One region of the Shewanella sp. 10N.286.52.E4 genome, then DNA from elsewhere that is predicted to be linked to it. Evidence: predicted binding sites of a transcription regulator. Region 1 holds the regulator's gene; each other region holds the start of a gene.
What was found. Region 1 encodes LexA, which represses DNA repair genes until DNA is damaged. Its sites were predicted from a motif close to TACTGTATNNNNATACAGTA; they were not measured.

Region 1 (6,528 bases):
TCATGGCCATGGTCATCGTGAGACTGACCATCATGAGCTTCGGTTGTATCTTGTGTAATAGTGCTCATTTTAATCCCTTACTTTCCATGACCATCAACGTCAGAAGCCTGTACAGCATCTCCAGAATCATTACCCCAAGCGTTTCGCTCATAGGTAATAACTGCTGCGAGTTGTTGCGGTGTGAGTAGAGAGCCAAATGCCTGCATTGCAGTACCAGCTTTGCCATTGACGACAACTTCAATATGACCGTCAACAGGCCCTGTAATCGCTGGGCTGCCGATTAATGAAGGGAAAGCACCAGGTAAACCTGTGCCAGCGGCTTGGTGACATGCGGCGCAATTGGTCATATAGACTTGCTCACCCATGGTCATCAGTTCTTCCATGGTTAAATCATCAAGTACGACTTCTGCTTTTGCTTCTTCTATCACTTCGGTAACAGCTTCAGTTGCAGCTTGTTCTACTTGCTCAGCGGTCGCTGGTAAGGTCACAGGCGTTGCACTGTCACTCGCAGGGTTGCTTTCAGTTGTTGAACCGCCGCCATTAATATCAGCTGCTTGTACAACATCACCTGAGTTATTACCCCAAGCATTTCGCTCGTAAGTTACAACAGCTGCGATTTCTGTAGCAGTAAGCTGTTTAGCAAATGCTTGCATTGCAGTGCCTGCTTTACCATTAACCACGATATCAACATGATGACTTACCGGGCCTTTAATCAGTGGACTACCAATCAGCGATGGGAATACACCAGGGAGACCAGCACCGTTTGGTTGGTGACATGCGGCGCAAACGCCCATATAGACTTGCTCACCTTGAGCCATTAACTCGTCATATGTGAGTGTTTGTGAAAGTGAAGCTTCAGCTGCAGCTTTGGCATCTACGGCTAGCTGCTTTTGGTCAAGCAGCCATTGCTCATAATCAGCTTCGGAAACTGCTTCAACCACGATTGGCATAAAGCCGTGATCTTTGCCGCACAACTCAGCACATTGGCCACGGTAGGTGCCGATTTTATCGATTTTTGTCCATGCTTCATTAATGAAACCAGGGTTAGCATCTTTTTTAACCGCAAATGCAGGTACCCACCATGAGTGAATAACATCATCACTGGTCATCAAGAATCGAACTTTACGATTAATAGGTAATACGAGAGGTTTATCGACTTCTAATAAGTAAGTTTCAGTCTTTTCCGCAGAGCCTTGGATTTGCTCTGCAGGCGTTGAGAGTAAACTAAAAAACTCGACATCTTCGTTGAAATAGCTGTAATGCCATTTCCACTGAGAGCCAGTCACTTTAATGGTTAAATCTGCATCGCTAGGATCTTCCATAGCAATCAGAGTTTTAGTGGCAGGAATTGCCATACCAATAAGGATGATAAATGGCACGATTGTCCATGCTATTTCAACCTTGGTACTGTCATGAAAATCAGCCGGCACTGCGCCTTTTGACTTTCTGTGGTAGATCATTGAGTAAATCATGATCCCAAAGACCACAACACCGATAGCACAACAGATATATAGAATAATCATGTGGAGGTCATAAACCTTGCCACTGATTTCTGTTACGCCTTGCGTCATGTTAAGCGGCATATCAGCCGCCGCAAGCGGTACTGCAAATAGCAGCACCATTAATCCATACAACAATCGCTTCACAAGACCACTCCTCTGCCAATTGCGATTTGCAATAACAACAAGGAAAAGTCACACAGTAATACTCTGCTCTATGCAAACTTCTCTATTCCCGAAAAAGTTTGATCACTTCAAAGTACACGGTGGCTGCGAGTATCAATACTCGATTATTCTATTGGTTTATGGTGGCCACACTTGTACCTAATACTGAACTTTTCAATTCTTAAATTGACGCTTTTTATTCAAGGCTTTCTATACCGCATGGTACCAGCACAATCTTTACAGCGTTTTGTAGCTTTTTATCATTTTATAAACTCAAGAGTGACAGCAAATTGTTACTCTCTTGTTAACTACATTACTTGGAGATTAAATATTGATCAAGATCACTTTATCATCTAATTTGCTGAAAAAAGGCGCAAAAAAAAGCCCTTCACATAAATGAAGGGCTTTTTAAAGAGAGATTTGTTTAGTGAAAAGCAGATAAATTTAAGCTTGTTGGTGTTACAGAAGTATTGGCGCCCATATGTTCATCATGTAAGTGAGTATTTACATCTTCAATGATGACACCTTGTGCTAATGCGCTTTTAGCAACCAATTGAATGCGTCGATTATCACGCGCATCTAGTGGTGTAGTCCAAGTAATAACGGCACTGGAAGTACCACTTGTTAGTGCTTTTTCCATCGCCCAAAGCGTTTCTACTTCATCTTTAGTGTGAACAAGTAAAACACGATCCATGCGAACGTTAGCGTTAGCCAATATTTGTTTATAGCCAATATGCGGAGGATTAATCAGTACAATCCAACGACCTTGCTGGCTTAAAATGGCCAAATGGCTGCACAACTGGGTTAACTCAGTTAAGCCTTGGTTGGCACTTTGCTTAGTTTCAATGCCTTGTTTAACTGGCGCAGTTGTTGATGTCATATCGACCCATAAGCCTGGATGACGTGGTGCATTACCTAATAATGTGTTCATAACCAACCTCCATTTCGGATAACGCCAACTGCAAGCCCTTCAATTGTCAGGCTCTGGCATGTTAAATCTACTTTAATCGGCGAATATTGTTCATTTTCTGCGTGCAGATAAACAACGTTGCCTTTCTTTTCAAAACGTTTAACTGTGACGTCATCATCTACGCGAGCGACGACCACTTGACCATTTTTAGCTTGCTGCATTTTGTGAACAGCTAATAGGTCACCTTCAATAATGCCAATGTCTTTCATACTGTCGCCACGAACTCGTAGTAAGAAATTAGCATTTGGTTTGAACATTTCAGGATCAACTTGGAAGTATTGTTCAACATGTTCCAGCGCAAGAATAGGTTCACCTGCTGCAACTTGTCCGATAAGAGGGAGGCCTTCTTCAACTTCCTCTTCTTCCTGAATCATGCGGATTCCGCGTGAAGTACCAGGAATAATTTCGATACAGCCTTTCTTCGCCAGCGCCTTTAAATGTTCTTCGGCAGCGTTAGCACTTTTAAAGCCTAATCTAGTGGCAATTTCTGCACGAGTCGGTGGCATACCTGTCTCAGCAATATTACATTTAATTAGTTCTAGAATTTCAGCTTGTCGTGGCGTTAAAGGTCTCATATTGATTCCTGTTTTTTTATACAGTGACTGTCATTATATACAGTATCTTTGGTCGCGCAAGTATTAACCAATGAAATTTATGCTATCTGCTGGTTTATTGTTGTTTTTATTATCTGACATTGTATTTTAGTTGCTGTAAATCATTATCTTAGTTGTTTTTGGTTATGTATGTTTTTTATTGGCACTAATTTTAATATTAGTACTTAACAGAGAGATTTTAGGTCGATACAGTATATTTATACAGTACTGTTGATGCATTTCGTCCAGCATAAATCAGCGTTGGAATTGCTTAATTATTTTCAGCTAATGGTCTTCATATTGCTGCTCAATTGTTAAATACAGATAAGCAGGTTAGTGAATCCCATCTAGATTCTGGTATCCTATGCGCAATAAATCGTTGTAGATAATGCGAATACTCATGCTAAAACCAGATTCTATCATTGCTAAATCGTTGCGTTGGATTCAGAAATTAATGGTACACAGTGTTGTTGTGCCTGAAGATCCGTTCGCTGACTTAAATCTAGATCCAGAAAAGCCAGTGGTCTATGTCATGAAGACAGAGTCGCTGAGTGACATTGCTGCTTTGCATGAAATGTCGGCTAAGTTTGGCTTACCAAGTCCTTATGAAAGACTGGATGTTGATGGTTTAAATACCCCAAGAATTGTCTGTGTTGAAGGACGAAAGCCGCTGTTTGGCAAGCGCCACAGTGGTGAGAAATTTGTCGCCAATTTCACCAAACTACTCGAATTACATCAAAAGAATAAAGAGTTAGATATTCAGTTGGTGCCTGTTAGTCTTTATTGGGGACGTATTCCTGGTAAGGAAGATGACACCATGACCGCTGCCGTGTTTGAGCGCGAAAACCCGACTTGGCTGCGTAAGTGGTTAATGATCCTGTTTTTAGGTCGCCATAACTTTATTCAATTCTCTAATGCAATGTCATTACGTTACATGGCTGATGAGCATGGTACGGATGTCAGTATTGCCCATAAACTCATCCGCGTTGCACGAGTCCATTTCAGACGTCAACGTAAAGTGATGACAGGACCGCAACTGCCAAATCGCCAGGCGATGTTCAATTCGTTACTAAAATCTGAATCTATTACTAAAGCGATTCAAGAAGAAGCGGCGAACAAAAAGATATCTGAAGAAAAAGCACGCGAAAAAGCCATTGAGTACCTCGATGAAATTGCCGCTGATTATTCTGATAACTTGATCCGCATTGCTGAGCGCTTTTTAACTTGGTTATGGAACAAGTTATACAGTGGTATCAGTATTAAAAGTGCCGAAAAAGTCAGAAAGCTACACCATGACGGCCATGAAATTGTCTATGTGCCATGTCATCGTAGCCATATGGATTACTTATTACTGTCTTACATCCTTTATTATCAAGGCATGGTACCACCGCACATTGCTGCCGGAATTAACTTGAACTTTTGGCCTGCGGGGCCAATGTTCCGTCGTGGTGGTGCGTTCTTTATTCGTCGTAGTTTTAACGGTAATAAATTATATACCGCCGTATTCAGAGAATATTTAGATCAATTATTCGCCAAAGGTTATTCAGTTGAGTACTTCACTGAAGGTGGCCGCTCACGTACAGGTCGTTTACTAGCGCCAAAAACGGGCATGCTAGCGATGACTGTGAACAGTGTTTTGCGTGGTATCGAGCGTCCTGTGACATTGGTGCCTGTGTATTTGGGTTACGATCACGTGATGGAAGTGTCGACTTACCATAAAGAGTTAAGCGGTAAGAAGAAGCAAAAAGAATCGGTGTGGCAGGTATTTGGTGCATTACGTAAATTAGGTAATTTTGGTCAAGGTTATGTCAATTTTGGCGAACCCATTAACGTACAACAATTCTTGAACCAACAAGCGCCAGACTGGCGTGAAGAAATTGCTCAAGATCCTGAGCAAAAACCGACTTGGTTAACGCCTGCGGTTAACACACTTGCCAATAAAGTGATGACCAATATCAACAGTGCTGCGGCGGCGAGTTCAGTCACGTTAACCAGTATGGTGCTGTTGGCTGCAGAGCAAAATGCGTTAGAGCGCAGTGAGCTTGAAAGCCAGTTAGGCTTATACCTGAAGTTATTGAAAGATGTGCCGTACACCGGCTATACCTCGGTTGCCGAAGGGACGCCAAGTGAGTTGATTGAGCAATGTTTATCGCTGAAAAAGTTTACTTCAACTAGTGATCAATTAGGTGAGATTATTGCGATTGAAGAGCATGCGGTGATTGCGATGAGTTATTATCGCAATAACATTATTCACTTGATGGCAGTGCCTTCATTAATTGCCAGTTGCTTAGTGCAATATGAAGAACATAATCGTGAAAATATTCATAAAATCGTCAATGACTTTTACCCATTACTTAAAGCTGAATTGTTTATGGGTATCGAGGATTTAACCGCATATGTCGATCATGTTTTAGACTTGTTTGTTGAGCAGCAATTGATTTCAGGTACTGACGAGTTTGAAGTCAATCAAGGTAATATTACCCAGTTAATGCTATTGTCCGAAACTGTCAGTGAGACATTACAACGTTACGCGATTATCTTTAATTTATTGGCTTACAAGCCGGATATTGAACGTTCAGATCTCGAAAGCGCGAGCCATATGCTAGCTCAGCGTTTAGGTGCTTTACACGGAATTACTGCGCCAGAGTTTTATGATAAAAAACTCTACAATAATTTGAGTGTAAAATTAAAAGAATTAGGGCACTTGTCGGGTAGTGACAATCAATTTGCTGTCATCCGAATTCGTGACCATGCCAATGGCATGTTGCGATTATCTGTTCGTAAAACCATAGTCGATAGTGTGACTGTGGAACATGGGTAACGACTAACTTTATGAGTTCAACACAAACGCAGCCGAAAAATAAATCTTTGTTAGGCGGCGCAATGATCATTGCTGGTACCACTGTTGGTGCCGGTATGTTTTCTCTTCCTGTTGTGAGTGCTGGTATGTGGTTTGGCTATTCGATAGTCATGCTCATCGGCATTTGGTTCTGTATGTTAGTTTCAGGCTTATTGCTGTTAGAAACCAACTTACACTTTAAACCAGGTGACAGCTTTGACACTCTAACCAAAGTCACTTTAGGTCAGTTTTGGCGTATCGTGAACGGCCTATCAATAGCCTTCGTGCTATATATCCTTACCTATGCTTACATCAGTGGCGGTGGTTCGATTGTGAACCATACTTTGTCGGGTATGGGGATTAACTTGCCGCAAAGCCTCGCAGGATTAGTGTTTGCGGCCTTGCTAGCAGCTGTGGTGGTGATAAGTACTAAAGCCGTTGACCGTATCACGACTGTGATGA
Region 2 (6,528 bases), on a different contig from region 1:
TTGCTGTAATTCATGTAACTTGGGTAAAAGTAAATCGAACAATTCTTCCCAAAGTTGCTTTTCAATTGCCAAAGCTTTGCCTTGGCTTGAAAGTACTTTCTCTTCGTATTCCTTAAGCTCAGGGGTGATATATCGCTCAGTATTTTTAAGAGTCTGGCGACGTTGATAGCTTAATGGTACTTGATCAGATTGTAACCGGCTGACTTCAATGTAATAGCCGTGCACTCGGTTATAGCCAACTTTTAGCGTATTAATGCCAGTTTGTTCTTTTTCACGGGCTTCCATTTGTACTAAATAATCATTGGCACCTTCGCTAAGGCCACGCCACTCATCTAACTGAGCATTATATCCTGAACGGATAACGCCACCGTCACGGATTAGCATTGGCGGGTTATCAACAATGGCTGATTGCAATAATTGTTGTTGCTCAGGAAACTCACCTAATAAAGCTGCTAAGCGTTGCATTTCAGCTTGTTTGCAGTGACTGAGAGTTTGTTGGATTTCAGGCAACAAATCTAAGGCTTGGCGAAGGCGTGCAAAATCCCTAGGACGAGCACTACGAATAGCAAGGCGAGCCATGATACGTTCGATATCGCCTAAGGCTTTTAATTGTTGGTGTAAGTCAGCAAATAAGCCTGTTTCTATTAACTCAGAAACCGCTTGTTGTCGTTGGCTTATATGCTGTTGATCGCGCAATGGCTGATGGATCCAGCGCTGTAACATTCGGCTGCCCATTGGCGTAGCCGTTTTATCTAATACCCAAGCAAGAGTGTTATCACGAGAACCCGAAAGATTAACGGTCAACTCAAGATTACGCCTAGTTGCGGCATCTAAAATTATCGTATCAGCTTGGTTAAACATGGTAATGCTGCTGATATGGGGTAGAGCTGTTTTTTGAGTGTCTTTTACGTATTGCATAAGACAGCCAGCGGCTTGTAAAGATAAACGCGCATGGCTAACACCAAAGCCATGAAGGTCTTTTGTGCCAAACTGTTCCAGCAATAACTGGATACTAGTGTCGTAATCAAATTCCCATTCAGGGCGACGTCTAATCCCCTTAAGGTTCTCGATAAGATGCCTATCAGCTAAATCTTCACTGTATAAAAGCTCTGCTGGGCTAGTACGCTGCAACTCAGCTTCTAATGTTTCTGAATTCTCAAGTTCAACAATGACAAATCGACCTGATGACACGTCCAAGGTTGCGTAGCCATAGCCATTTTTACCTTGGTAAACCGCAGCGAGTAAGTTGTCTTGTCTTTCTTGTAATAAGGCTTCGTCAGTTAAGGTGCCAGGGGTAACAATACGAACGACTTTACGTTCTACTGGACCTTTACTGGTAGCGGGATCGCCAATCTGCTCACAAATAGCGACTGATTGACCAATTTGTACTAGCTTGGCGAGATAACCTTCAACGGCGTGATAGGGTAAACCTGCCATAGGTATTGCATTGCCGCCACTCTTGCCTCTAGCAGTAAGTGAAATCCCTAATAGTTCAGAAGCCAGTTTGGCGTCTTCATAAAATAATTCATAAAAGTCTCCCATACGATAAAACAAAAGCATCTCTGGGTGCTGTGCTTTTAGCGTCAAATATTGACGCATCATTGGGGTATGCTTTTCTAAACTTGGGTCTTCATTTACGGTCATTAAGTAGTTGCTCTTAATCTGGCTTTAATACGGGATAATAAACGGGGCTCATCTTAACAATATTTAGTTTGATTCCCAATAAGCGATGTTCATACAGTGACTTTTAGAAAGACAAGTACTGTTATTTATTACGAATTAAATCTTTGAAAACTCGATAATTCACATTCGCTCATACTAGTGTATACAGTAGTTTGTTCAATGAGGCCTTTGAGGTTTTAAAACTTATTTTGGTTATTAGGTATTGATTAATAAGATAAAAATATTATACAAATGAAATAATGTCAAAAAAGTATACAGTAACTATTGATACTGTATGATTATACAGTATACTGAGCTCATATTGTTAGACAGACAAATTTATTCGTTACCAAGTTCGCATGTCGAATTGAGTCACCTTAAAGGGATAAAGAGAATGAAAGCAGATCCAAATAAAGAGAAAGCGTTAAATGCCGTATTAGGCCAAATTGAAAAGCAATTTGGTAAAGGTTCAATCATGAAGTTGGGCGCAGATCGCACAATGGATGTTGAAACAATTTCTACTGGCTCACTTTCATTGGATGTTGCACTAGGTGCTGGTGGTTTACCAATGGGACGTATCGTAGAAATCTACGGTCCTGAATCTTCTGGTAAAACAACCTTAACACTTGAAGTGATTGCAGCAGCACAGCGCCAAGGTAAAACTTGTGCCTTTATTGATGCTGAACACGCACTTGACCCTATTTATGCGAAAAACTTAGGCGTAGATATTGATAACCTTTTATGTTCTCAGCCTGATACGGGTGAGCAAGCGCTTGAGATTTGTGATGCATTAACACGCTCTGGCGCTGTTGATGTGATTATTGTCGATTCGGTTGCTGCATTAACACCTAAAGCAGAAATCGAAGGTGAGATTGGTGATTCGCACATGGGCTTAGCGGCACGTATGATGAGCCAAGCAATGCGTAAACTTGCTGGTAACCTTAAGCAATCAAACACACTGCTTATCTTTATTAACCAAATCCGCATGAAAATTGGTGTTATGTTTGGTAACCCAGAAACCACAACGGGTGGTAATGCACTTAAGTTCTACGCTTCAGTTCGTCTTGATATTCGCCGTACAGGTGCGATTAAAGATGGTGATGCTGTTGTGGGTAATGAAACACGCGTGAAAGTGGTTAAGAACAAAATTGCTGCGCCATTTAGACAAGCTGAATTCCAAATCCTCTATGGTAAAGGGATTAACCGTACTGGCGAGTTAGTTGATTTAGGTGTAGCGCATAAGCTTGTTGAAAAAGCAGGTGCATGGTACAGCTATCAAGGTAATAAAATCGGTCAAGGCCGTGCTAATGCTGGTAAATACTTAGTTGAAAACCCAGCAATAGCTGAAGAGATTGAAACTAACTTACGTCAAATGCTATTAAGCAAAGAAAAAGAAGCAGCTCCTGCAGAGTCTGATGAAAATATTGATTTAGAAACAGGTGAAGTTTTTTAAATCGAGTTTAACTCCAAGGTAGCAGGAAGCTAACTCGAACAGCTATAAACTAAGTTATCTTTAAACGAGTTTCTCTACAGCTTGCTTGAAATTAATAAATCGCGATTGGTTTTGCCAATTGCGATTTTTTTATATTTTGAAATAGTTTGTAATGCGAGTAAGTCATTAGTAAAAATGCTTTAAAACTAGAACAGAGTTTTGCCTTTTCGAACTGCTAGGAATTTTCAGAATATAACCCTAAGATCTTGCCATCACCATCAAATCGCTAGGGTAATTAGTGAATTACAGATGATTCCCTAGTCAAGCTTGATGAAGGCTAGTTATCATGTGGTTCGTGAAATAAAGACTATTTAAGTTATCGCAATATTGTCATAACGCTCCTTTCAATTTTGATTTGGACTATTTAGGCCATAAAATTGAATTGTCGATTAACATAATCGCTCCCAAATGTAAGAAAATCGCTAATCTAAGCCGCTAGATTCTCGCACCTTCAGTTTGTTTAAGTATATAATGTTGCCAATATTCGAGCTGTTATACAGCTTCAAGATAAATAGAATTTATCCATTTAGGGCGATTTCATGTTTCAGACCACCACAGAATTAAGAAGCGCATTTTTAGCGTATTTTGGTAACAACGGACACCAAGTTGTCGACAGTAGCTCATTAGTGCCGCATAACGACCCAACGTTATTGTTTACTAATGCGGGTATGAACCAGTTTAAAGAAGCTTTTCTTGGCTTGGAAAACCGTGGTTATACTCGAGCGACAACATCACAGCGTTGTGTTCGTGCTGGTGGTAAACACAATGATTTAGACAATGTCGGTTATACCGCTCGTCATCATACGTTTTTTGAAATGTTAGGTAACTTCAGCTTTGGCGATTACTTTAAAGAAGAAGCGATTTCATTTGCATGGAACTTCTTAACTCAAACATTGAAATTACCGACAGAAAAATTATGCGTCACTATCTATGATACTGATGATGAAGCATTTGAAATTTGGAATAAGAAAATCGGCGTTGCAGCTGAAAATATTATTCGCATTGGTGACAACAAAGGCGCAGCTTACGCTTCAGATAACTTCTGGCAAATGGGTGACACTGGCCCTTGTGGTCCATGTTCTGAAATTTTCTATGATCACGGTGAGCACATTTGGGGCGGCCGCCCAGGCACACCTGAAGAAGATGGCGATCGTTTCATTGAAATCTGGAATATCGTATTCATGCAGTATAACCGTCAAGCTGATGGTGAAATGCAGCCGTTACCAAAACCTTCAGTTGATACTGGTATGGGCATTGAGCGTATTGCAGCAATTATGCAAGGTGTTCACTCAAACTACGAAATCGATATATTCCAAGCCTTAATCAAAAAAGCCGCTGAAATTATCAATGTAGAAGATTTAGAAAATAAATCATTGCGCGTTATTGCCGACCATATTCGTTCTTGTTCATTCTTGATTGCTGATGGTGTTATGCCATCAAATGAAGGTCGTGGTTACGTGCTACGCCGAATCATTCGCCGTGCAGTACGTCACGGTAATAAGCTAGGGGCGACTGAGACATTCTTTTACAAGTTATTACCTACACTTATCGAAGTGATGGGCGATGCGGGTAAAGGCCTTGTTGAAGCGAAAGCGATTATTGAAAAGTCGTTGAAAGCGGAAGAAGAACAGTTTGCTAGAACTCTTGAGCGTGGTTTAGGCATTCTAGATGCTGCATTAAACGAGTTAAGCACTAATGTGTTAGACGGTGAAACCGCATTCAAACTTTACGATACTTATGGTTTCCCTGTTGATTTAACGGCAGATGTTTGTCGTGAGCGTGATATTACTGTTGATGAAGCAGGTTTCGAAGCAGCAATGGCAGAGCAAAGAAGCCGTGCACAAGCAGCTGGTAACTTTGGTACTGATTATAATAGCGGCCTGAAAATCGAAGGTGAGACTGAATTCTGTGGTTATACCGAATTAAATGGTCAAGGTGCTGTAACAGCAATCTACGTTGAAGGTGTTGCAGTAGAGTCACTTGCCGCAGGACAAGACGCTGTCATCGTATTAGATAACACGCCGTTTTATGCTGAGTCTGGTGGACAGGTTGGTGATAAAGGTCAACTGTCTGTTGATGAGACGGTATTTACTGTCGCTGACACTCAAATTTTCGGTCAGGCTTTTGGTCATGAAGGTAAGTTAACTGCTGGAACCTTAACCCTTGGTCAAACCGTTAACGCTGAAGTGGATAAAAAACTACGTCATCGTACTCAATTAAACCATTCAGTGACGCATTTATTACATTCTGCATTACGTAATGTATTGGGCACGCATGTTAACCAGAAAGGGTCATTAGTAAACCCTGAACGTTTACGTTTTGACTTTGCACATTTTGAAGCTGTTACTGCAGCAGAACTTAAGCAAGTTGAAGAAATGGTTAACACTCAAATTCGTCGTAATCATCAACTGAAAACCGCAGTAATGGGGATTGATGAAGCCAAAGAGCAAGGCGCTATGGCGTTATTTGGTGAGAAGTACGACAACGAAGTACGTGTCGTTACCATGGGCGATTTCTCTATCGAGCTTTGTGGTGGTACTCATGTGGGCCGCACTGGTGATATTGGTTTATTCAAAATCACATCAGAAGGTGGTATTGCTGCGGGTATTCGTCGTATTGAAGCAGTAACTGGTGCAGCAGCAATGGCTTATGTAGCAGAGCAACAAGCTCAGCTTGATAAAGCGGCTTCATTACTTAAGTCTGATTCTGCTTCTGTGGTTGTAAAACTAAAAGCACAGCTTGATAAAGTGAAGCAACTTGAAAAAGAAATGTCTCAGCTTAAAGACAAGTTGGCGGCAGCAGCGAGCGCAGATATTGCTGGCGAAGCCATTGATCTTAACGGCGTTAAAGTATTAGTTAAAAAACTTGAAGGTGCAGACCCTAAATCACTTCGTGGTTTGCAAGATGAATTAAAGCAAAAGCTTAATTCAGCGATTATCGTATTAGGCATTGCAAACGAAGGCAAAGTGAACTTAATTGCGGGTGTGAGCAAAGATCTTGTAGGTAAAGTGAAAGCGGGTGAGTTAGTTGCTATGGTTGCTCAGCAAGTTGGCGGTAAAGGCGGTGGACGTCCTGATATGGCTCAAGCTGGTGGTACTCAGCCTGAGAAACTTGATGAAGCGTTAGCGTTAGTACAACCATGGTTAACAGAACGTTTAAGCTAGTAATGAACCATAACTGTTCTAACGGATAGTTTAGGTGATGATTTAAGAGATTAAACTGTTTTATTTCATCATCTTTTGATCTCAGTCGCTTTATGGCTTGAGTGATTGTTTAAGGTTTGGCATAGTAGATTTATTGATGTTGGTTAATAAGTTAACCAACATCAATATTTTGTATAATCTGGTTCAAAGCACTACAAATTAATTGGTTAT
Region 3 (6,528 bases), on a different contig from region 1:
TTAGCCTTGGCTTTTTCTTGACCTTCTTTTAAAGTCTGCTGAGCATGATCGATATGCTCTTGCTCAAGTTCGCCACAGTCTTGTCCGTCAAGATCAATACGTTGAACGCCGGTTTTAACACCTTTAAGGTAGCGCCAGCTACTTGTATAACGTCTAAGTGCAACACGCAATTGTGTTTTACTTACTTTAGAATCATCAGCCAACCTTTCAGCTAAATCTTGAAACAACCCAATTTTTAATGGCTTAGTTTCACCTTCTGCAATAAAGCATAAAGGAAATGTTTCATATAAATACGCTAAAACTGCGTTGGTGTCGGTCAACTTGTCTGTTGATTCCATTTTTACTTCCACGTTATATAAGGGGACTGGTTTATAGCTATCTTAGCTAGTTACAGTCGTTTATCTTTCGTTAAACAGAGTCTTGCTTAACGTTCAAATTAGCATTTCCTACATGATTGCTAAAGCAATTGAAACATGCCCTAACAAATTAACTTACTTGCCTGCATATTTACAGTAAATAAATTTTAAACATAGTAATGCGTGCAGCTCAGTATTATAAAGCCCATGTCAGCGATTGCGACCTGCAATTTAGCTTATTTGTTCGCAAATTAAGCAAATAAGCAAGATTCGAAGCTTTTAACTAAGATTTCTAAGCCTTTTTGATCATCTTTATCAAAACGATTCAAAGAAGGACTATCAATATCTAACACTGCTATGACATTTTTCCCGTCATGAACTGGCACTACAATTTCCGAATTACTGGCTGCATCGCAAGCAATATGACCTTCAAATTGGTGGACATCTTCAACAAGTTGAGTTTCATCTAAGGCTGCAGCTGTGCCACATACACCTTTGCCAATCACAATGCGTGTACAAGCAACTTTTCCTTGAAATGGTCCTAACACTAATTGGTCGTTGCGCTTAATATAAAAGCCAACCCAATTGATATCATCCAAATTGTCATTTAATAAGGCTGAGAAATTTGCCATACCAGCAATTAAGTCGTCTTCGCCTTCCATTAAGGCCAACACTTGTCTGTTCAAGGTGTCATACATTTCAGCTTTCATTTTACTTCCTAACTATTCTTTTATTCTGCTGCCGCTTTTTTGGGTGCTTTTTTGGCTGCAGGTTTAGCTGCAGGCTTAGCTTTTACGACGCCTTTGAGTAGATTTGCGAGTTCATCTTTATTAGATGCAAGATAAAAAGCAAGTTTCTCAACACTATTTTCGTCAATTTTTAACTCAGCGCTAGTAATAAAAGGAACTAAGTTATCCGCAATATCGAGCATTTTGTCATAGGCATCGGCTTCTTTTTTAGATGTGAACGTCATCTTTTCCACCCCTTCTCTGACCACGACAAACTTTGTAATTACCGCCATGATTAACCTCCTACTGTTTTTATATACAGTGCATAGAGTGTCATAGAACTAACTTCTGATGCAAGTATTCTGATTATTCTGGTATTATCTCATTTCATTGTAACTCGAATCATGATGAATAAACTCAGATAGTGGTCATAATTAGTCACAATAAGTGGCTATAATATGTCTCAACTTGGATCATTGTTTCGCTGCTCATATTTACTAAATGGATGGTTTTAGCTTTTATATGCCCAAAAATTTAGATCAAGACACTATTATATTGTGCCGCTCTTGTGATTTAGCTGTGCAGCGCCGTGCTTTGCCCTCTAATGTTCGTGCATTATGTCCACGTTGTCATACGGCACTGTATGATGTGCCATATTGCTCTTTAAATGGCATGCTTGCCCTATGTATTGCAGCCATTCTGTTTTATATCCCTGCTAATTTTCTTCCCGTGCTTGAAATACATTTTTTAGGCAGTATTCGAGCAACCACAGTTTATGAAAGTGCATTTGCTGTTTGGGTTCAGGGTTACTGGATTGTTGCTGTCGCCGTTATCGCTGCAGCGGTCGTCGCTCCAGGATTACTTATATTGTCGATATTGCTGCAAATTATCATTGTAAAGCGCCGACTTCATTCTGCTTTTTGGCAACAGACGTATCGTAAATTGCTGAAAAACCATGGCGTACTTTCTCAATTAACAATGTTAGAAATCTATGTCATTTCTTTTTTAGTCGCAGCATTCAATTTATCTGACTTTTCAGATATCTATTTAGGCATGGGCACTTTTTGTTTTGGGATGTTATTTTTGGTTATCCTGTTCTTACAGCGAGAATATAACTTAGAACATATGTGGAGAATGGTTCATGACGAATAATACTTCACACTCAACGACTCAAGCGTCAACGTGTACTGAGTCTACAAGTACTGAGACAAAGATGTTGCAAGAAGATAACGCCACTAATAAATCCAATCTTGGCCAACAAGGTAAAGATATTGGCATGACGCTTTGTGGTACATGTCGCAATATTAACCCTATCGACCAAGGGCGTTGTAGTCGTTGCCATTCTAAAATTCAACCGCGCAATTATCAAAGCCTACAGCAAAGCTGGGCATTACTAATTACCGCCGCCATATTATTAATACCCGCTAATATTTACCCAATCACAATGCTAACTAACCAAGGCAAAGTGACCTACGACACGATTTTTACTGGCATTGTACATTTGGTTCATTCAGACATGATCCCTATCGCGATTATCGTCTTTACCGCCAGTATTTTAGTGCCATGGTTAAAGATTGTAGGCTTGGCGATATATTTGTCAGCAATCAGTTTTAATCTGCCCGTTTCAAAAAAGAAGCTCATGGTGGGATTTCATATCATTGAGTGGATTGGTCGATGGTCTATGCTTGATTTATTCGTTATTGCTTTAACAGTGGCAGTAGTGAATATGGGACAACTTCTTGATGCAAAACCTGCACCTGCAGCAACAGCCTTCGCGCTGGTCATTTTATTGACCCAGTTAGCTGCAAAGGTACTTGATACACGTTTACTTTGGGATCGCTTGGAAAAAAACAATGACACGAATTGAATCACCAAAAGTCGTTAAAAAGAAACTCTTCTCTCCAATTTGGTTACTGCCAATTGTGGCTCTCGTACTGGGAGCTTGGCTTGGAGTGAAAAGTATCAAAGAGTCAGGAATTGAAATACAAGTTCATTTCCCCAGTGCCATTGGTATTGATGTTGGTAAAACCTTAGTAAAATACCAAGGATTAACTGTTGGTAAAGTCACTGACATCAGCCTTGATAAGGACTTATCAGGGGTAAATGTCAAAATTGTGATGGATTATCGCTCTGATCCTTTCCTAAATAAGAACACCCTTTTTTGGCTGGTTACGCCAAAAGCCAGTATTACGGGAATTGAAGGGCTAGATACCCTATTTTCAGGAAATTATATTGCGATTGAACCGGGTGATGGTAGTTCAACATCTGAGTTCATTGCATCCACTGAAGCCCCGTCAATGATCCCCAATGAAGAAGAAGGTATCGTTGTTAAGCTAACGACCCCAACTTTAGGTTCATTAGATGTAGGCTCTTTAGTGTTTTACCGCCAAGTACCTGTCGGTAAAGTCGTTAATTATCGTTTGATAGACAGTGACACTATTATCATTAGCACGTTTATTGAGCAGCAGTATGCTCACCTTGTTAACCAGAATTCGCAATTTTGGAATGTGTCAGGACTTAAAATTGATGCCTCACTTTCGGGTATAAAAGTAAATACTGAAAGTTTAGCGTCATTGCTCGCTGGCGGGATTAGTTTTAACTCTGATATTAAAGCGGACAAAGCAATCACCGGCGATAATTACGTTTTATATCCAGATGAAGAAAGCGCTGTAAAAGGGGTTGAGTTTGTATTAACAGCAGATAATGCCGATGAGATTAACCAAGGCTCTGCATTGGTATATCGCGGTATTGAAGTCGGTAAGATTCATCAAACTCAACTGACTGAAAATGGCGTTAAGTTTTCAGCTAAGTTTGATATTGAATATCAACACCTTTTAAATGCTGATAGTCAGTTTTGGGTAGCGGGTGCTGATATTTCAATGGATGGAGTTAAGCATGTTAGTCGCTTGCTGACAGGTAGCGTCGTTAATGTACTTCCTGGTGTATCTGACGGAACCTTACCGGAGCAATTTACATTACTTAAGCAATCACCAGACTTATTGAATGACAGTAAACTCAAGATCCAGCTCAGCTCTGATGAGCATAGTGGTCTCACTGCAGGAGCTGAAGTTCGATACAAACAAATGCCAATTGGTGAGATCACTCGAGTGACCTTTACTAAAGATTTTAGTGGCGTTGAGTACCAAGTAGAGATCCTGCCAGAATATAAAGGTCTTATCACTACCGATAGTCATTTTGTGTCTGAATCAGCATTAACCATAGATGCTTCACTCGATGGTGTTAGTGTGACCACCCGTGACTTAAACACTGTTATAGCCGGTGCAGTTTCATTAGTCAGAGGCAAAACCAAAGCGTTAGTAAGAGCAAATAGCCAATTTGCACTTTACCGTTCAACAGATCATGCTACTGCGACATTAAGTAAAAATAGTGTCACCACGCTAACCCTTGACAGTATCGATGGCGCAGGCCTTTCAGACGGCTCACCGATTTATTATAAAAAAATGCAAATCGGTAAAGTAACTGAAGTTAATTGGAATAATAAAACAGACCAGTTTTCAATTAGCGTCGCGATTCAAAATAAATTTAGTCAGCTAATACGAGATAATAGTGTCTTCTGGCGCAATGATGCTGCCAGTATTAATGCGAGTTTATCCGGTGTTGAAGTGAATGTAGCGCCCCTTGAGGGTGCGCTAAAAGGCAGTTTAAGTTTAGGGCTGTTAAGTGATGAGCTTATCGGAAATCAACAAAGATTATACGATTCAAAAGAGCTAGCCTTGAAGCAAGCGAAAACGATTACGTTAGTTTTACCTGCTGAAGCAAAAGTAGCAGCTAAAGCCGCGATTCGATATCAAGGGCATCAGATTGGTGTCGTTCAGCAAGTAAAGCTTAACCAAAATCTTGATACATTAACGGCAAGCGCTTATTTATATGGAGAGTATGCAGGTCACTTCACTAAAGCTGATACAGAATACTTTATTGTCGATGCGCAAATTTCATTAGCAGGCATTAAAGCGCCTGAAACCTTAATAACGGGTCCATATATCGGTGTGATACCCGGTAAAGTCAGCGATGCTATAGATACTTTTGAAGCTCATTTATCAGCTCGTTATGATGCTGACATTGGAGATGATGCTCTAACCCTCATACTTGAAGATAGCCAACTGGGTTCGATAAAAGTGGGCACGCCAATATTCTTTAGAGGTATTTCAATCGGTCAAGTTGATGGTTATGCATTGTCGGATAACGGCAACAAAGTCTTAATGTATTCACACATTGAAAAGCAATACACCCACCTAGTGAACCAAAGCAGTCGTTTTTGGGATGCTTCTGGTATTAAATTAGAAGTGGGTATTTTCTCTGGTGCGCAAATTGAAACGGGTTCACTAGAAACATTACTGTCAGGTGGTATATCAGTTGTTACTGAGGATGTGACTTCAGAGCAGAATAAACTATCAGATAATAGCCGTTTTGATCTTTACAACAAGATGAAAGAAGAATGGCGCAGATGGCAGCCTGAACAGGTAAAGCCATAAAATGTTCAATCCAAAAAAGTCGGCATATGCCGACTTTTTTATTGAGCAAATGTAATATGAGTCAGCAGAGATGATGACTCTACCCTTATGGCTCCTTTAAGTCTTTATCCGTAAAACCAGTAACAAACCCCAATAGCAGCCATGATACCGCCGACATCAGCAGCTAAACCACAGCCAAGCGCATGGCGACTATTTCGAATGCCAACAGAGCCAAAATATACCGCGAGAACATAAAATGTAGTTTCTGTGCTGCCTTGAAAAATAGCTGATAATCGCCCAGCAAACGAATCAACACCATGGTGGTCCATCGTTTCAAGCATCATTGCTCTTGCTCCTGAGCCACTAAAAGGTTTCATTAATGCTGTCGGCATCGCATCAACAAATCGGTTATCAAAGCCGAATAAGGTCACTAAGCTTGATAAACCCTGTAAAGCGAAATCTAACGCGCCTGAAGCCCTTAATAACCCTATTGCCAATAACATCGCCAATAAGTAAGGGATCAGCATAATAGCTTGGGAAAAGCCGCCTTTAGCGCCTTCTACAAACTCATCATATATGGCAACCTTTCTATAACCAGCAATCAGTATAAAACTTAAAATTAGCACCAGTAAAATACCGTTACCTAAGGCGGTAGATAAAGTGCCAATAGCCTCAACTGATAAAGTCATTAAATAAAATACACTGGCAATAAGCACACTGATTAAGGTTGCACCGTAAGCAAGCACAACACTATTTAATAAAGAGATACGTTGCACAATAGCCACAACTGACAGCCCCACTAAAGTTGATGCAACTGTGGCAAGTAAAATGGGTAAGAAAACATCTGCGGGGGCAGCAGCGCCTTGTTGAGCACGATATAAAAATACTGTTACAGGCACTAATGTTACAGAAGAAGTATTGAGTACTAAGAACAAAATTTGCGCATTGGTCGCAACGCTTTTTTCGGGGTTT

Region 2: a site for LexA is predicted at 1,952-1,971, ahead of recA (recombinase RecA). Genes of this name have one in related genera too.
Region 3: a site for LexA is predicted at 1,389-1,408, ahead of AB4153_RS14650 (YebG family protein). Genes of this name have one in related genera too.

What each region holds. Positions count from the first base shown of each region.
Region 1 is NZ_JBFRJJ010000076.1:9,240-15,767, forward strand. Features, by position in the region: gene ctaD (cytochrome c oxidase subunit I) at 1-68, opposite strand, end outside; gene coxB (cytochrome c oxidase subunit II) at 78-1,646, opposite strand; gene AB4153_RS21350 (cell division inhibitor SulA) at 2,089-2,595, opposite strand; gene lexA (transcriptional repressor LexA) at 2,592-3,209, opposite strand; gene plsB (glycerol-3-phosphate 1-O-acyltransferase PlsB) at 3,628-6,048, shown strand; gene mtr (tryptophan permease) at 6,060-6,528, shown strand, end outside.
Region 2 is NZ_JBFRJJ010000004.1:7,088-13,615, reverse strand. Features, by position in the region: gene mutS (DNA mismatch repair protein MutS) at 1-1,644, opposite strand, end outside; gene recA (recombinase RecA) at 2,057-3,115, shown strand; gene alaS (alanine--tRNA ligase) at 3,694-6,318, shown strand.
Region 3 is NZ_JBFRJJ010000024.1:162,542-169,069, reverse strand. Features, by position in the region: gene proQ (RNA chaperone ProQ) at 1-338, opposite strand, end outside; gene AB4153_RS14655 (GAF domain-containing protein) at 608-1,066, opposite strand; gene AB4153_RS14650 (YebG family protein) at 1,087-1,377, opposite strand; gene AB4153_RS14645 (paraquat-inducible protein A) at 1,607-2,236, shown strand; gene AB4153_RS14640 (paraquat-inducible protein A) at 2,298-2,951, shown strand; gene AB4153_RS14635 (MlaD family protein) at 2,938-5,577, shown strand; gene AB4153_RS14630 (nucleoside recognition domain-containing protein) at 5,682-6,528, opposite strand, start outside.